Regions from separate parts of the Neopoerus faecalis genome, predicted to be linked through region 1. Evidence: riboswitches for the same ligand, from Rfam matches in the RefSeq annotation. Region 1 holds a riboswitch; each other region holds the start of a gene.
What was found. Region 1 has a riboswitch for lysine ahead of PY311_RS06845 (Na+/H+ antiporter NhaC family protein). Riboswitches for the same ligand answer to the same signal wherever they lie in the genome.
Positions count from the first base shown of each region.

Region 2: linked by a shared signal. The riboswitch ahead of nhaC (Na+/H+ antiporter NhaC) and the one ahead of PY311_RS06845 (Na+/H+ antiporter NhaC family protein) in region 1 are both predicted to bind lysine.
Region 3: linked by a shared signal. The riboswitch ahead of PY311_RS08650 (transporter substrate-binding domain-containing protein) and the one ahead of PY311_RS06845 (Na+/H+ antiporter NhaC family protein) in region 1 are both predicted to bind lysine.

Region 1 covers NZ_JARFXX010000004.1:205,096-211,009, forward strand. The annotation lists gene PY311_RS06840 (uracil-xanthine permease family protein) at 19-1,407, shown strand; lysine riboswitch at 1,559-1,733, shown strand; gene PY311_RS06845 (Na+/H+ antiporter NhaC family protein) at 1,834-3,480, shown strand; gene obgE (GTPase ObgE) at 3,781-5,067, opposite strand; gene PY311_RS06855 (pyridoxal phosphate-dependent aminotransferase) at 5,289-5,914, shown strand, end outside.
Region 2 covers NZ_JARFXX010000001.1:81,248-87,161, reverse strand. The annotation lists gene thiE (thiamine phosphate synthase) at 1-276, shown strand, start outside; gene PY311_RS00410 (HAD family hydrolase) at 273-938, shown strand; gene PY311_RS00405 (hypothetical protein) at 1,110-1,295, shown strand; gene thiD (bifunctional hydroxymethylpyrimidine kinase/phosphomethylpyrimidine kinase) at 1,315-2,109, shown strand; lysine riboswitch at 2,409-2,578, shown strand; gene nhaC (Na+/H+ antiporter NhaC) at 2,707-4,092, shown strand; gene PY311_RS00390 (M20 family metallopeptidase) at 4,095-5,243, shown strand; gene PY311_RS00385 (isocitrate/isopropylmalate family dehydrogenase) at 5,305-5,914, opposite strand, start outside.
Region 3 covers NZ_JARFXX010000006.1:100,794-106,707, forward strand. The annotation lists gene PY311_RS08620 (M18 family aminopeptidase) at 1-465, shown strand, start outside; gene PY311_RS08625 (LURP-one-related/scramblase family protein) at 477-950, shown strand; gene PY311_RS08630 (hypothetical protein) at 1,016-1,567, opposite strand; gene trmD (tRNA (guanosine(37)-N1)-methyltransferase TrmD) at 1,595-2,383, opposite strand; gene rimM (ribosome maturation factor RimM) at 2,390-2,881, opposite strand; gene PY311_RS08645 (BaiN/RdsA family NAD(P)/FAD-dependent oxidoreductase) at 2,923-4,128, opposite strand; lysine riboswitch at 4,368-4,539, shown strand; gene PY311_RS08650 (transporter substrate-binding domain-containing protein) at 4,668-5,594, shown strand; gene PY311_RS08655 (amino acid ABC transporter permease) at 5,747-5,914, shown strand, end outside.

The sequences.
Region 1 (5,914 bases):
TATGAGAGGAGAACAAAGATGAACGAGAAAAAGAAGCCGGTTTTGGGACAGGAGGCTGTGACCGACGCCCGGGTGCTGGGGGCACCCCGGATGCTGGTGCTGGGGCTGCAGCATTTATTCGCTATGTTCGGCGCCACGGTGCTGGTGCCGATTTTGGTGCAGGGCTACGGTCTGCCGCTGAGCATCCAGACCACGCTGCTGATGGCGGGTCTCGGTACGCTGCTGTTCCATGTGTGCACGAAATTCAAGGTTCCCGCGTTCCTCGGGTCCTCGTTTGCCTATCTCGGCGGCTTTTCCACAGTGGCCTCCATGCCGGCCTACGAGGGTTTTGACCCGGAGCTGAAGCTGGCCTACGCGCTGGGCGGCATCGTTATTGCGGGCCTTTTGTATCTGGTGCTGGCGCTGCTTTTCAAGGTTCTGGGTGCCAAGACCGTTATGCGCTATTTCCCTCCCATCGTTACCGGCCCCATGATCATCATGATCGGATTGAACCTCTCCGGCTCCGCCATTACCAACGCCCAGACCTGCTGGTGGCTGGCATTGGTGGCCATGGCCATCATCGTGGTTGCCAACATCTGGGGCAAGGGCATGGTGAAGATTATCCCCATTCTGCTGGGTGTGGTCGGCAGCTATCTTGTGGCGGTCATCGCCACGTTCTGCGGCGCGGAGCTGCCGGACGCCAACGGCGTCATGCAGCCGCTGGTGAATTTTACCGCTGTCAGCGAGGCGCATCTGGTGGGCCTCCAGAAGTTCATCCTTGCAAAGTTTGATATTTCCGCCATTTTAGTGATGGCACCCATCGCCATTGCCGCCATGATGGAGCACATCGGCGACATCTCCGCCATTTCCTCCACCACCGGCAATAACTTCATCGAGGACCCCGGTCTGCACCGCACCCTGATGGGCGATGGTCTGGCAACGGCCTTTGCGGGCCTGTTCGGCGGCCCTGCCAACACCACCTACGGTGAGAATACCGGCGTACTGGCGCTTTCCAAGGTCTACGATCCCCGGGTCATCCGGCTGGCGGCCATCTACGCCATCATTCTCAGCTTCTCTCCCAAGTTTGACGCGCTGGTGAACTCCATTCCCTCCGCCATCGTGGGCGGCGTCAGCTTCATCCTCTATGGCATGATCTCCGCTGTGGGCGTCCGCAACATTGTGGAAAATCAGGTGGATCTCACCAAGTCTCGCAACCTTATTATTGCGGCGGTGATGTTTGTCAGCGGCCTTGGCTTCAGCTCCGTGGGTGGTGTGACCTTCACCGTGGGCGGCGCGGCGGTAACGCTGTCCGGCCTTGCCATTGCGGCGCTGTGCGGCGTGATCCTCAACGCCATTCTGCCTGGCAACGATTATGAGTTCGGCGTCAGCGTCACAGGTGACAAGTCCGCCGACCTCGGCAGCTATTGAGCGTCCGTCCCGCAGAAACAGAAGAACTATGCAAATACGGAGCGCCAGATGTCCGGCACTCCGTATTTTGCCGGGAAATGGGAAAATTCTGCGGAAAAGGCGTTGACAAGGGGCAAAAATGCCCTATAATGAGAGCAGAACCAAGTGAATAAGGCATGATAGAGGCGCGGCTGATAAGAGTATCCGTCCGGGAGACAGGCAACGGAGGACGGAAAAAGGGTCAGCCGCCGAAGAACCGGTCTGTTTGCCTGATGGACCGGTATCTGGGCTGTCGGAGAAGATCTGGCAGACTGTCGCCCGGAGGCGGGCGGAGCGCTGTTGTGGTCTATTTGAAGTTGAGGTCTCAAATGGGGGCATGGCGTGCGTCATGCCCCCATTTTTTCATGCTCCGCCATATTGGAAGCGGAAAACGAAAGGAGAAATTCCATGAAGAAGCATTCTGTCCTGCGCGCAGCACTGCTGGCCGCATTGGCCGCCGCTCTGCTGGGCGTCCCGGTGCTGGCTGCCGGTGAGGAGGCCGCTGCCGGCAGCCTGTACGGTACGGTCTGGGCGCTGCTGCCGCCGGTGATCGCTATCACGCTGGCGCTTATTACCAAGGAGGCCTACAGCTCCCTCTTTATCGGTATTGTGGTGGGGGCGCTGTTCGCAAAGGGCTTTTCCCCCATCGGAGCGCTGGATATGATCGTCAACGATGGCTTGGTGGCCGCAATTTCCGACAACGCCGGCATTTTCCTGTTTTTGGTGCTGCTGGGCATCATCGTAGCATTGGTGAACGCTGCCGGCGGCTCCGCCGCCTTTGGCCGCTGGGCCTCGAAGAACATCAAGACAAAGGTGGGCGCGTCCCTTGCCACCTTTGTGCTGGGTATCCTCATCTTCATTGACGATTACTTCAACTGCCTCACCGTCGGCACGGTCATGCGCCCGGTGACGGACAGTCATCGCATTTCCCGTCCTAAGCTGGCCTATCTCATTGACGCGACCGCCGCGCCGGTGTGCATGATTGCCCCCATTTCCTCATGGGCGGCGGCGGTTTCCTCCACGGCGGAGGGCTTAGATACCGGCATCAGCGGCATCCAGCTTTTCATCAAGGCCATCCCCTATAATCTCTATTCCCTGCTGACGTTTGTGTTTATCATCGGCCTTTCCATGATGCAGTTTGATTACGGCCCCATGAAGGACTTTGAGCGCCTCGCCCGGGAGACCGGTGAGCTGGGGGCGCTGAAGTCTGAGGAGGATGAAAAGATCAACCCCAAGGGGAGAGTCATCGACCTGCTGCTCCCTGTGGCGGTGCTGATCATCTGCTGCACGGTGGGCATGATCTATGTGGGCGGCTTCTTCGGCGTGGACGCATGGGGCGGTACGGACTGCGCCGGGGATTTCATCGGCGCCTTCGGCAATACGGATGCTTTTATCGGCCTGCCATGGGGCGGCATTATTGCGCTGCTGTTTACGGTAATTTATCTGCTGCTTCGGCGGGTCATTACGTTTAAGGACGCTATGGACTGCATTCCCAAGGGCTTCAACGCCATGATCTCTCCCATCCTGATTCTGACGCTGGCAGTTTCTCTGAAAGCTACTATTACGTCACTGGGCGCCAGCGTTTATGTCCACGATCTAATGGAGGGCGCGGCCTCCGCGCTGTACTCCATGCTGCCGGCTGTGATTTTCCTCGTGGCCTGTGTGCTGGCCTTTGCCTCCGGCACCTCATGGGGGACCTTCGGCATTCTCATTCCCATAGTCACGGCGATTTTCCCTGCCTCCAGCGAGCTGCTTATTATCGGTATTTCCGCCTGCTGTGCCGGTGCCGTGATGGGCGACCACTGCTCTCCCATTTCCGATACTTCCATCATGGCCTCTGCGGGCGCGCAGTGCAATCACCTTGACCATGTGGCCACACAGCTTCCCTATGTGCTGACGGTGGCGTGTGTCTGCGTGGTGGGCTTCATCGTGGCGGGTTTTGTGCAGAATGTGTATATCACATGGGCGGTGAGCCTTGCCCTGATGCTGGGCGTGCTGTTTGCCCTCCGCAGTATCGAACGGAAAAGGGCCCTTTCCCGTGAGCCGATTCAATAAGGCCAGCTTACGATAGGCGTATTTCCAAGGGCAATCAAAAAGCCTGCATGGCCAATGGCCATGCAGGCTTTAGCGTGTCGAAAAAGTCTTTTCTCCCCGCTGAACAAGTTTTCAGAACTTCATAAAAGTTCTGAAAACTAAGGATTTCAATGGCGCAGGACACCCTTCTTGGGTTTCCCGCGCACACCCTTCCTTACCGTTGCGGAGGATTTACCACTTTATCGACAGTCTCAAGCCTGCATGGCCATTGGCCATGCAGGCTTTACTTATTACGTTGAATATGCTTCAAAACAGACGCTCTCAGCGCTGATACTCAAATTCGTAGCCATCCAGAGAAACGGTATCGCCATCCTCAATGCCCCGTTCCTCAAGCTGCTGGTATAGCCCAGTCTCCCGCAGGGCCTTGTCGAACCACATCCGACTCTCGTAATCGTCGAAGTTGACGTTGGCCATGAGCCGCTGGAGCCACGGCCCCTGAATGAGCCACGTATGCCCGTCATCCATCCGCTGAATATCCAGCGGGGCGGAGGTATCCACCACCGGGGGCTTGGGAACGTATTCCGACTCGTAGACCGTCACCGGCGGCAGGGTGGAGAGCATCTCGGCCACACGGCTTACCAGCTCCCGCGTCCCCTGATGCGCTGCGGCGGAGATCTCCAGCAGGGGGAAGCCCTTGGCCTCCACATGGGCGCGAAGCCGCTCCAGATTTTCGGGATCAGCTATGATATCCACCTTGTTGGCGGCGACGATTTGGGGCCGCTTGGCAAGGTCGGGGCTGTATTGGGACAGCTCGGCGTTAATAGCGTCAAAGTCTGCCACCGGGTCCCGGCCCTCACTGCCGGAAACATCTACCACGTGGACCAGCAGGCGGCAGCGGTCAATGTGGCGCAGAAAATCGTGGCCGAGACCGGCGCCCTCGCTGGCACCCTCAATGATTCCGGGAATGTCGGCCATGACGAAGGAAACGCCCTCGTCCACCCATACAACGCCTAAATTGGGGTACAGGGTGGTAAAGTGGTAGTTGGCGATCTTAGGCTGTGCCTTGGAGACAACAGAGAGCAGTGTGGACTTGCCCACATTGGGGAAGCCGATGAGGCCCACATCTGCCAGCAGCTTCAGCTCTAAGAATACATCGTGGCTCTCACCGGGCAGACCCGCCTTGGCAAAACGGGGAACCTGACGGGTGGGCGTTGCAAAGTGCATATTGCCCCAGCCGCCCCGGCCGCCCTTGCAGAGCACGTAGGGCTCGCTGCCGCTCATATCCTTGATGATCTCGTTGGTTTCCGCGTCCCGCACCAGCGTGCCACGGGGGACACGAATGAGCAGATTGGCGCCATCCTTGCCGGATTTGCGGCCGCCCTGACCGTCTATGCCGTTTTCGGCGATATACTTGCGCTTATAGCGGAAGTCCATCAGGGTGGAGAGATTATCGTCCACCTGCAAAATGATGGAGCCGCCCTTGCCGCCATCGCCGCCGTCCGGCCCGCCGGCTGCCACGTATTTTTCCCGGTGGAAGGCCACGGCGCCGTTGCCGCCGTTTCCGGCCCGAACGGTGATTCGGGCCTTATCAATAAATGTTGTTGCCATTCAAAATGCCTCTCTGTATCTGAAGTTTTCAATATTCTACCCAATTATAAGCATTTTAGCGAAAAACGGAGCAAACGTCAAGAGCAGCGGTGAAAAGGAACCAAAAAAGCGGGGGAAAGGGGCCGTTGATTGGTGCAGCCGCCGATTTACAGCGCTTGCCGGGAATGGTATGATAACTGTAATAAGCGCAATTAATCTATTCTGTATCGGGAGGATTTGCTATGGTTTCCCAGCGTATGCTCCAGTTAGGAACTGCCCGCTCCGTGATTCGGGAGCTGTTTGAGTATGGCCGCCAACGGGCGGCGGAGGTAGGCGCGGAGAATGTGTTTGACTTTTCCCTGGGCAACCCCAGCGTACCGGCACCCGCTGCCGTAAATGAGACTGCCATCCGCCTGCTGCGGGAGCAGGGGGATACCATCCACTGCTACACCAGCGCCCCCGGTGATACCGGTGCCCGGCAGCGCATTGCCGATTCCCTGAACCGCCGCTTCGGTGAGCACTATACGGCGGACGAGCTGTATCTGACGGTAGGCGCGGCAGCCTCCCTGTGCTGCGTGTTCAACGGCCTGACCTGTCCCGGCGATGAATACATCCTCTTTGCACCCTATTTTCCGGAATACAAGGTATTTATTGAGGGAGCCCGGGGCAAGGTGCAGGTGATCGCGCCGGAGATCGAGCAATTCCAAATCGACTTTACTGCCTTTGAAAAGGCTGTGAACTGCCGGACAAAGGGCGTGGTCATCAACTCTCCCAACAATCCCTCCGGTGTGGTTTACTCCCGGCAGACGTTGGAGACGCTGGCGGCGATTCTGCGGGCCAAGGAGGCACTGTACGGCCACCCTATTTA
Region 2 (5,914 bases), on a different contig from region 1:
AAGCACGGCGCGGACTATCTCGGAGTGGGCGCGATGTTCCCCACCGGCTCCAAGGCCGATGTGCAGGAGCTCCCCTATGAGACACTGAAGGACATCTGCGCCGCCGTATCGATTCCAGTGGTGGCCATCGGCGGCATTTCTCAGGAGAATGTGGCCAAGCTGGCAGGCAGCGGCATCTGCGGTGTGGCGGTCATCAGCGCCATTTACGCCGCAAAGAATATCAAGTCCGCCGCAGAGGAGCTGAAAGCCGCCGCAGAGGCTATGCTGCGGGCATGATTCGGGGAGCCATCTTTGATCTGGATGGAGTGCTGCTGGACTCCATGGGAATCTGGAGGGATTTAGGCGCCCGGTATCTGCGGGCGCGGGGCATCAGTCCAGCACCGGGCCTTGGGGAGGTGCTGTTTGCCATGAGCATGGAGCAGGGAGCGGCTTATCTGAAGACCCATTATTCTCTGCCGGAAGGTGAAGTGGAAATATGGGACGGAATTGCCGCGCTGCTGGCGGATTATTACGGCTATGAGGTCCCGGCCAAGCCCGGTGCGGAGGAACTGCTGCAATTTTTCTCCCGGCGGGGTATCCCCATGGCGGCAGCGACCTCCAGCCCCCGGAATCATGTAGAGCGGGCGCTGACACGGCTGGGCCTGCGGCCCTATCTCAAAACGATACTGACCACTACAGAGATAGGGGAGAGCAAGCACGCCCCGACGATTTACCACCGGGCGGCGGTTGCGCTGGGAACAGTCCCGGCGGAAACGCTGGTATTTGAGGATTCCCTCTATGCGATGCAAACCGCCAAGGCGGCGGGCTACAGGACCGTGGGTGTTTATGACGGACAGGGCGAGCCGGATCAGGCGGGGCTGCGGCAGGCGGCGGAGGTCTATCTGACAGAGTTGGCCGCTTTCCCGGCGTATTGGCCCGCACTCAATAACTGTAACTAAATCAAAAGTTGGTACCATCAGTTGATAAGGGCAAACACGGTTTTTCGGAACTGAAACAACATCCAGCTTCGTTTTCCTCATTGCCGGGCGGCAGCCCGGCTGCTTCGTCAGCCTCGCTGAGCCGCCGTTTCCGATCCCGAAAAACTCCGAAGGACCTTCCAGCGAGCAAAAATGGGCGCTGATGCGGAAGCGGACGAAGGCTTGCTGGCGCAAGCCAAGGACAATGACAAAATCAGCGGCTATTTAGGCCGCTGGAAAGCATATTTGCCCTTATCAATTGATGATAGGGACTTACCCTATGTTCAGGCGGTACATGGGGGGCACCACCTTGTATTGCGTTGTAAAACCGTGCTGTAAAAAGAAAGGAAGTATTTAGATGAAAACAGCGTTGACCATTGCCGGAAGCGATTCCAGCGGAGGCGCCGGGATTCAGGCGGATATCAAGACCATGATGGCGAACGGCGTTTATGCCATGAGTGCTGTTACGGCCCTGACCGCCCAGAATACTACCGGCGTCACAGATATTTTGGAGTCCACACCCTATTTTTTGGGTGAGCAGCTGGACGCTGTTTTTACTGATATTTTCCCGGACGCCGTGAAGATCGGCATGGTCTCCTCTGCGGAGCTCATCACAGTGATCGCGGAGAAGCTGAAGCAGTACGGCGCAAAGCATATCGTGGTGGACCCGGTGATGGTGGCCACCTCCGGGGCAAAGCTCCTGCGGTCGGATGCCATGGAAGCACTGGCCAGGCTGCTGCCTATGGCAGAGGTGCTGACCCCCAATATTCCAGAGGCGGAAATCCTCTCTGGACTGTCCATCACGGACGCAACAGGCATGGAGACCGCCGCAAAGAGCATCAGTGAGCGGTACGGCTGCGCCGTACTGTGCAAGGGCGGCCATCAGATCAATGACGCCGATGATCTGCTGTGGCGTCATGGTGTGGGAAAATGGTTTCGGGGCAAGCGCATCAATAATCCCAATACCCATGGTACCGGCTGCACCCTCTCCAGCGCCATTGCCTCCAATCTGGCCAAGGGCTATGGACTGGATGAGGCCGTGGAGCGGGCCAAGGCGTACATCTCCGGGGCGCTGGCGGCTATGCTGGACTTGGGGCACGGCTCCGGCCCCATGAATCATGCGTTTGAGCTGCAGGGAGAGTTTATGAAGTGACTTTCCCGTAATTGCAGCGGCCTAATACCGTAGTGTGTCCGACAATAGCGGCTTGACCTTGCCGGGGACGGAAACTGAACGTAAAAAATCGGAAGATTACCTTCGGCAGAACGCCTTCCGAGATATAGCTTGGAAAATGAAAAAGTGAGAGAACACCCCGGTACGGTCAGCCGTACCGGGGTGTTTTCCAAGAAAAGGTAGCTGCGGCCTGATTTTTTTTGTGGTAAACGCTTAAATTGAGGAAATAGCGCGAAAACACTTGTAATTACTGGAAGAACGTGGTATCTTAACAGAAATTGAACGAGGATAGAGGCGCGGCGCGCAAGAGTACCCCCGGAGCCAAGGACAGGCATCCGCCGGAGGGAAAGGGCAAGCCGCCGAAGGGTCGTTGCTTTGCCTGAGGGGCGATCACCTGGGCCGTCGGAGAATATCCGCCGGACTGCCACATTTGTGGAGCGCTATCAGACCACCGTTTCGCCGCAGCCATTGGGTCTTGCGGAAAAAACAGGTGTTCCGGCTATGATCTCCACGGGGATCATAGCTTTTTTGTTATCCTTTTTCAATTCAATTTCGGTCAAAAGAGAAAGGATGACCAAGATGGAAAACAAGAGAATCGTAAGACCGTGGCAGGCGGCATGGATGCTGCTTGTCGGCATCGCCGTGATCATTGCGGGGCTGCTGGTGATGAAGCTGAACAACCGCATCGTTTTGGCATTGGACGGTGTGATCATGTGCCTGATGGCATGGTGCTTCGGCATCCCCTATGCGGAGCTGCAGCAGGGCATCAAGGAAACGGTGTCCTCCATGATCGTGGCAATTCTAATTTTGCTGTCCGTAGGCGTTTTAGTGGGTGTGTGGATGGCCAGCGGCACGGTGCCGGTGATGATTTACTACGGTATGAAGGTTTTGACGCCGGGCCTGTTTTTGCCGGTGGTGTGCATTCTCTGTACGCTGATGTCCACCATGGCAGGCACCTCCTGGGGTACGCTGGCTACTGTGGGCGTGGCCTGCATGGGTGTGGCACAGGGCTTGGGTGTGCCGCTGCCGGCGGCTGCCGGCGCGGTATGCACCGGCGCCTTCTTCGGCGATAAGATTTCCCCCCTGTCCGATTCCCCGGTCATTACCGCCACAGTCTGTGAGGTGCCGCTGATGGAGGGCATCCGCCACGCGCTCATCTCCACCGGCCCGGCCTATCTCATTTCTTTAGTGTTCTTCTTCCTCTACGGTCTGCGGTTTGCCGGCGGCACGGTGGGCGGTCAGGTGTATGAGGATATCCTCGCTACCGTCTCCGCCGAGTTCTGGCTCAGCCCGGTGCTGCTGCTGCCTGTGGCGGTGGTTGTGGCGCTGATCTTGCTGAAGAAGCCCACCATTCCCACGTTTGTAGCAGGCATCGCTGTGGGCGCCGTGCTGGCGATGGTATTTCAGGGCGAGAGCCTGAAGGACATCCTGACGGTGATGTACAGCGGCTTTTCCGTGGAGTCCGGCTCCGATGTGGTAAACTCCATGCTGAACCGGGGCGGCTTTACCTCCATGCTCTCTACCATCGGTCTGCTCATCGCCGCCGGTATCTTCGGCGCGCCGCTGCGTACCGCCGGTGTGGTGGATGTGCTGCTGGCCTTTGTGCGCCGGGTGGCAAAGAGCTCCCGCACCATGTCCCTCGGCGTGCTGCTTCTGCACGCGGTGTTCTTTACCATCACTGGCGCGTACTATGTCTCCTATCCGGTGGTGGGCGGCATGGTGAAGGACCTTTATCCGGAGTATGGTCTGGACCGTAAGAACCTGATGCGTACCCTGCTGGATACCGGCACGGGCCTTGCGCCGCTGGTGTCATGGTCCACCACTGGGTCCTATACGGCCACAACGCTGGGTATCGGAAATCTGGCCTTTTTACCCTATGCGCCGATGCTGTGGCTGTCTATCGTATTTTCTGTGATCTATGCCGTGACGGGCATCGGCACCGCGCGGGCGAAGGAGGAAAACTGACAATGGAACGCATTTTACAGCGCTGGTATGATATGATTTCCATTAACTCCGTCAACGGTCATGAGGCCGCCATGGCGGATTATGTGGCAAACGTCCTTCGGGAGATCGGCATGGATCCGCACTACAGCTATTTTGACGAGGATACTGCCCGGGAGCGGCCCTCCCTCTGGTCCGTGCTGGACAGCGGACGCCCCGGCAAGACGGTGCTGCTTATTGGCCATTTGGATACCGTGGGCGTCTCCGACCGCTGGGATACCGACCCCTTCGTACCCACGGAGATCGATGGAAAGGTATACGGCCGGGGGGCTATGGACATGAAGGGCGGACTTGCCGCTATTTTAGAGACCCTGACCTACTATGCCGCTCATCGAGACACTTTCAGGGGCAAGATTCTCGCCTGCTTCGTGGCGGACGAGGAGGGGCTGAGCAAGGGCAGCTATCAGTTGGTGGCGGAGGATGTGATTCACGCCAATTACGCCATTATGGGCGAGTGCCGCTACGATAATGTGGCGGTGGGCTTCCGGGGCCGGTACAGCTTTGAGGTGACGGTCCACGGACAAACGGCCCATGCCAGCCATTACCCGGAGGTGGGCGAGAACGCGCTGATCTCCGGCGGCAGACTGGCCGCCGCTATCGAGGCCCTGCCGACCCTTCAGCATCCCCATCTCAAGCACGGAACGTGGTGCGTGCGGTACATGGAGGGCGGAGATCCCGGTACGCTGGTGGTGCCGGAGCGGTGCTATATCTTTGTGGACCGCTACGTGGTCCCCGGCGAAACGGACAAGACCTGTATCGACCAGATTTTGGGCGCGGCCCGGGAGCTGGGACTGGAGGGCAAGGTAGATGTCCGGCTCAAGCCCCGGAAGTCTCCCTATATGCAGTCCTTTGCGCTGGAGGAGGATCACCGGCTGGTGCGGACGCTGCAGGCGCAGTTCCGGGCTGTGACGGGTGAGGACCTTCCCTGTGCTTACGATGCTTCGGTGTGCGATTCCAACATTCTTGCGGTGACGCTGGGGATTCCCACGGTCACGTTCGGCCCCTCCGGCGGCAATATGCACGGCGATAATGAGTACGGCTATGCGTGGCAGGTGAAAAACTGCGGCGAAATTTACCGCCGCACGGTGGCAGAGCTGCTGAATAACGAGGAATAAGCAAAAATAGAGCAAGGACCGTGAACGGCTGTTCACGGTCCTTGCTTTATTTAGAAAAGCGTTACAGCTTCTTTAGCAGATAATCGCCGAATTCGGCGCAGGAGGCTCCATCCCGGTGACCGGTCATGACCACGCGGCGCTCCGTTTCCGTGCACAGGTGCATGGCGGCGGCAAGGCGGTCGGCCTTGTCAGCCATGGAAATGTGCCGCAACAGCAGCTCCGCCGCCTTCAGGATGCTGGAGGGATTGGCGTAATCCCCCTCTCCGTCGGCAATGAGCCGGGGAGCGGTGCCGTGCACGGCCTCAAACATGGCGTACCGGCTGCCGGTGTTGGCGCTGCCGGCGGTACCGACGCCGCCTTGAATTTGTGCGGCCTCATCTGTGATGATGTCGCCGTAGAGATTTGGCAGTACAAATACCTGAAATTTGCTGCGGATTTCCGGGTTCACCAGGTTGGCGGTCATGATGTCGATGTACCAGTCCTCGGCGGTGATCTCCGGGTACTCCGCCGCGACCTCGTGGCAGATTCGGGAGAAGCTGCCATCGGTTTTCTTCATGATATTGGCCTTGGTGACAATAGCTACGTTGGTTTTTCCGTTGGCGCGGGCAAAGGCGAAGGCCGCTCTGGCAATGCGCCGGGTTCCGGCGTCCGTTGTGACCTTGAAATCCATG
Region 3 (5,914 bases), on a different contig from region 1:
GCCGATGGCTGCGGCCTGAGCCGGGAGGAATGGAGGGCCGCTGTGGCCAACAGCTTCATGGTGTCGGCGGACAACGCCCACGCCATTCATCCCGCCCACCCGGAGTACGCCGATCAGGGGGAGTTTCCGGTGCTGAGCGGTGGCGTTGTCATCAAGTACAACGCCAACCAGCGCTATACCACGGACACCGTGTCCGCCGCTGTGTTTCAGAGCATCTGCCGACGGGCGGATGTTCCCGTGCAGCGCTACAGCAACCGGGCGGACCTGCCCGGCGGCTCCACATTGGGGAATATCTCCACAGCGCACTTCTCCGTTCCCACGGTGGACATCGGTCTGCCCCAGCTTGCCATGCACAGCGTTTGCGAAACGGCGGGGGCGGCGGATACCGCGTACCTGATTCGGGCTATGACCGCTTATTTTTCCGCTTCGTTCCATTATGACAGTGACGGAGGCATTCTGCTGTAAGGAGGTAGAAGATGAAGCTGCTGTTCAAGCAAAGATTTTTTTCGTGGTTTGACAGCTACGATATTTATGACGAGGCGGGGAACACCGTCTATACTGTGGAGGGCAAGCTGGCGTGGGGCCACTGCCTTCACATTCTGGATGCTGCCGGGAATCACATCGGCACCGTGCAGCAGAAGGTGCTGACGTTCCTGCCGAAGTTCGAGCTGTATGAGCATGACCAATGCATCGGCTGCATCCAGAAGGAGTTCACATTCTTTTCGCCGCGCTTTGATATCGACTGCAACGGCTGGCAGGTGCAGGGCAGCTTCATGGAGTGGGACTATCAGGTGACGGAGCCCTGCGGCGCGCTGGTGGCCACCGTTACCAAGGAGCTGTTCCACTGGACGGATACCTACGTCATTGATGTGGTGAACCCCGCCGACGCCCTCCGGGTGCTGATGCTGGTGTTGGCCATCGACGCGGAAAAGTGCTCCAGAAATAATTGAAACCCGGTACATAGCAGCAGGCCGGACGCAAAGCGTCCGGCCTGTTTATCGTTTTTATCAAGCTGTCAGGACTTCGGCGGTTGAAAGAGACTGTGCCAATACGGGTCCTTCCGGAACAGCGCCGCCGCTTTGGCGACGGCGGCCTCCCGGTCGGCGGGACCGCTGACCAAAAACCGTCCCGTGTCAGGGTCGAAGTTTCCGGTGGAGGAATTGTCTGCCTTGTCGGAGACCTCCATGATCAGTCCCGCAAAGCTCGACCAGTCCCGGTTGGCCCACAGACAGAAAAGGTCCCGGGTGCAGGGCTCGCCGCTGGGGTTGCTGCTGTATGTGGTGCGAAGCGACTTTTTATTGGAAAAGACGGTATAGATCATCCAGCCGGGCTGCCCGCTCTCAAAGCCACTGACAGCGAACGTACCTTCAAAATGGCCATAGCCCAGCAGATTTCGGGCATCGCGGCCCTGAATGGTGACCGTGTGCTCCACGGCGTAGGCCGGGTCATCCAGCCGGTATTCCGTGGCGGCGGCAGTTGTGTTGATCTCACGGGAAACCGGCAGGCAGACAATGGCTGCCGCCAGTGCCGCAATGCCGCAAAGGGTAAGAAGTACACGCTTTTTCATCATGGGCTCCTTTCTCTGTGCAGATACTTATTCCTCGGTGTCAGGCTCCTCCCGGCGGACAGTCTCAGCCGCAAATTCCTCCTTTGCCTGCTGTAAAATTTTCCGCTCCGCCTTGGTGGTGAGCTTCGATTCGTCAAAATTCGCGAACAAATCCGGGCGGCGGGTCATGGTGCGCTTATAGCTCTCCTTTTTCCGCCACGCCGCCACCTTGGCGTGGTCGCCGGAGAGCAGAATCTCCGGTACGGCCCGGTCATGCCATACGGCGGGCCGGGAATACTGGGGGTATTCCAGCAGACCGGCCCAGTGGGATTCCTCTTCAAAGCACTCGGCGTCCGGCAGAACACCGGGCACCATGCGGCACACGGCGTCCGCCACCGCCATGGCGGGAATCTCGCCGCCGGTGAGCACAAAATCGCCCATGGACAGTTCCTCATCCACACACTCGTCAATAAAGCGCTGGTCGATGCCCTCGTAGTGGCCGCAGACCAGAATCAGGTGGTCATATCGGGCCTTCAGTTCTCTGGCAACGGACTGGGTGAAGGTCCGGCCGCAGGGGGACATGAAGATGGTCCGGCCGGGGCCGTAGGTATTGACAACGTGCTCCCAGCAGCGGAACAGAGGGTCTGCCTGCATCACGGCACCACGGCCCCCGCCGTAGGGATAATCGTCCACCTGCATCTGCTTGTTGGTGGTGTAGGCCCGGATCTGGTGGGTGCGGATGGCGATATAGCCCCGCTCCTGCGCCCGGCCCAGAATGCTGACGTTCAGCATGGCGTCCACGGATTCCGGAAACAGGGTGAGAATGTCGATCTGCATTTCCATTTACATTCCCTCCCAGACCTTGACGTTCATGCGGCCCGCGTCCAAATCCACCGAGCGGATGAAGGCGTCCTTCACGGCGGGAATCAGGATCTCCCGCTCACCCTTGACGGTGTAGACCTTGCTGGCGGGGTACTCATCTACCGCTGTCAGAGTGCCCAGCAGGGCACCGGTGTCGCAGTCATATACCTCCAGCCCCAGCAGCTCATCGTCAAAGAACTCCCCGTCGGGCAGGGTAATGTCACTGCGGCGGATAGAAAGCGGCTTTCCTTTATAGGTCAGTGCGGCGTTCATATCGTCCACGCCGGGGAGCTTCAGCAGCACCATGTCCTTGTGGACATGATTGGCGGTGGGGACAACGGCCTGTCCGTCAATGTAAAAGGTCTTGCAGCGGGTGAGAAGCGCGGGGGAGACCCGCCGGGGCTGCACCCGCACCTCACCCCGGATGCCGTGGGCGTTGACGATGCGGCCCACCTGGATAAATTCCTGTTTCATAGCTGCTCCTTACGGTTTCTTCCGAAAATTATTTTCTGTGATCAGGGCCGAAGCTGTCCGGCCAGATGTCCGCTGGACCACGCCCATTGGAGGTTGTAGCCGCCGCAGTCCCCGTCAATATCAAGGACCTCGCCGGCGGCGTAGAGACCGGGGACCAGGCGGCTTTGCAGCGTCTCCGGATCAAATTCGTCCGTGCGGACGCCTCCGGCCGTGACCTGCGCCCCGTCAAAGCCGAGAACGCCGGTAACAGGCAGGGCAAAATCGTGGATGGCCTCCGCAATGCGCTGCCGCTCCGCTGCACCGAGAGCGGCGACCGGCTCCGTCAGTCCAAAGCCGGCGTAGCGCAGCAGTGTGCGCCCAAGGCGGTTGTGGAGCATTCCGGCCAGCAGATTTTCCGTGGTCAGCTCCGGCATGAGCGCGGCCCGCTGCCGCAGCAGCGCCTCCGTGTCCGCCGCGGACAGCCGGGGCAGGAGGTCAATGTGGAGCGTTAAGGGCGGCTTTTCCACAGCGGCAGAGCGGGAAAGGTCAAATACGGCGGGGCCGCTGACGCCAAACTCCGTGAACTGCACCTCGCCCCGGCTCTCGGCCACGGTGTCCCGGCCCCGGCAGAGGGTCAGCTCTCCGGTGGCCCGGACGCCCTTGAGGGCCTTGACATAGGTGGTGTCGGTCTTGACCTGTACCAGCGCGGGATAGAGCTTTGTCATATTGTGGCCCATGGACTGCAAAAGGAGATACCCGCTGCGGGTGCCGCCCAGCTTGCCCCCGGCCATGCCGCCGCAGCAGACGATGACCCGGTCCGCTGCCAGCGTTTCCTCGGCAGAGGACACGGCAAAGCCGTGCTTTGTTCTGCGTAGCTGCTCCACCTCAAAGCCCGTGCGGGTAATGACCCCGGCAGCATCGGCAGCAAAGCGCAGAACGTCCAGCACACTGCCGGCCTGATCGGAATAGGGGTAGACCCGGCCGCTGTCCTCTGCCACCGTCAGAAGCCCCAGCCCGTGAAAGAACGCCAGCGCGGCCTCCGTATCAAAGGCGTCCAGCGCGGGGCGGACGAAGTCCGGGGAAAGCCCGTGGTAATGTACCGGGGCAACGTGGAGATTTGTAAGGTTGCAGCGGCCGTTGCCGGTGGAGAGCAGCTTGCGTCCCACCCGGGACTGCCGCTCCAGCAGCGTAACGGCATGGCCGTTTCGGGCGGCGGTCAGGGCGGCCATGAGGCCGGAGGCGCCGCCGCCGATGACGATGACATTCATGGGATGCTCCTTTCGCCGCGGGCGCGGCGGTGGTTCGAGTTACTGATATTATAAGGTTCCCGGCGAAAAAAGACAAGGGGGCAGTTGATGGGGGAGAAAACACAGATATTTCCGCCGATTTGCACGATAATGGCGGCTAAAAATATGAATGCCTATGCCAATGTGTGCAAATTTATCCAAAATGCGGAAAAAGAGTTGACAAGACGAAAAAGCCGCGCTACAATGCAGTCAAAATTGAATCGCTTGATAGAGGCGCGGTATTCATCAGTACCTCCCGCAAGGCCAGAGCAGCCGGGGAAGGGAAAGGGGCCACCGCCGAAGTGCTTGGACGATGCCTGTTGTCCGGGTGCTGGGTCGGCAGAGAACATCTGCCGGACTGTCACAAGTTTTTTGTGAAGCGCTATCATTGGCTGTTCGGAGAGGCCCGTTTTTCAGGGCCGGTTTTCCGTATATTCCATGGACCGCTTGACAAAGCGGTTCATTTTTTTACATTTCCCAGCCGGCGGGGAACAGAAGCGCCGGACAAGAAGGAGACAATTATGAGAAGAAGATGGATGAGCGCGATTCTGGCCCTGACCATGGCGCTGGCCCTCACCGCCTGCGGCGGCAGCAACAGCAGCACCGGCACCGATTCTGCCGACAGCACCCCCGCTGAGACGGAGATCCCCGCCGATACCACCGCTTCCGGCGGCGTGGGCGAGGACGGTGTGTTCACCGTCGGCATGGAGTGCGCCTATGCCCCCTATAACTGGACGCAGATGGACGATTCCAACGGCGCGGTCCCCATTTCCAACGTTCCCGGCGCGTATGCCAACGGCTATGACGTGATGATCGCCAAGAAGATCGCCGAGGCCAACGGCTGGGAGCTGGAGATCGTTTCTTCCGCATGGGATTCCCTGTGCCCCGCCATTCAGGCCGGTTCCATGGACGCCAACATCGCCGGTCAGTCCATGACTGCCGAGCGGATGGCCGAGGTGGACATGGCTGGTCCCTACTACTATGCTACTATCGTGGTGCTGACCACCAAGGACAGCCAGTACGCCAATGCCACCTCTATTGCCGATCTGGCCGGCGGTACCTGCACATCCCAGTTCGGTACCATCTGGTATGACTCCTGCCTGCCCCAGATCGAAAACACCAATCTGCTGGCGCCTGCCGACAGCGCTCCCGCGATGATCATGCAGCTCCAGACCGGCACTGTGGACTATGTCTGCACCGATATGCCCACCGCCATGGCCGCTGTTGCCAAGGACGATAATCTGGAGATTTTGAACTTCTCCGGCACAGACGGTGACTTCCAGTTCGCCTCTGAGGAGGAGCGGGCCGAGAACGTGAACATCGGCATCTCTGTCCAGAAGGGCAACACTGAACTGACCGAGGCTATCAACTCCGTGCTCTCCACCATGACGGAGGACGATTTCAATGCCTTGATGGACGAGGCCATTTCCATCCAGCCCGAGGTCTAAGCAAATTCGGATGGGGGCCCGATGGGCCCCCATCTATTTAAAACGGCACCCGGCGGCGTCCGCGCTGCCAGGGAACCCAACGGAGCGGCTTCGCGCAAAGCGCGAAAAAATCTGTGCTCACGGAGCAATCTGTATGATTTGGAGAGTTTGCCATGGATAAACTGGTGAAGCTGGGACAGGATATGGCCCTGCTGTGGGGAAAATACCGCCCCATGTACCTGAACGGCATCAAGAATACCCTGATTTTGGCACTGGCGGCCACGGCCATCGGCTGTTTTATCGGCCTTTTGTGCGGTGTGCTGAATACCATCCCCTATGCG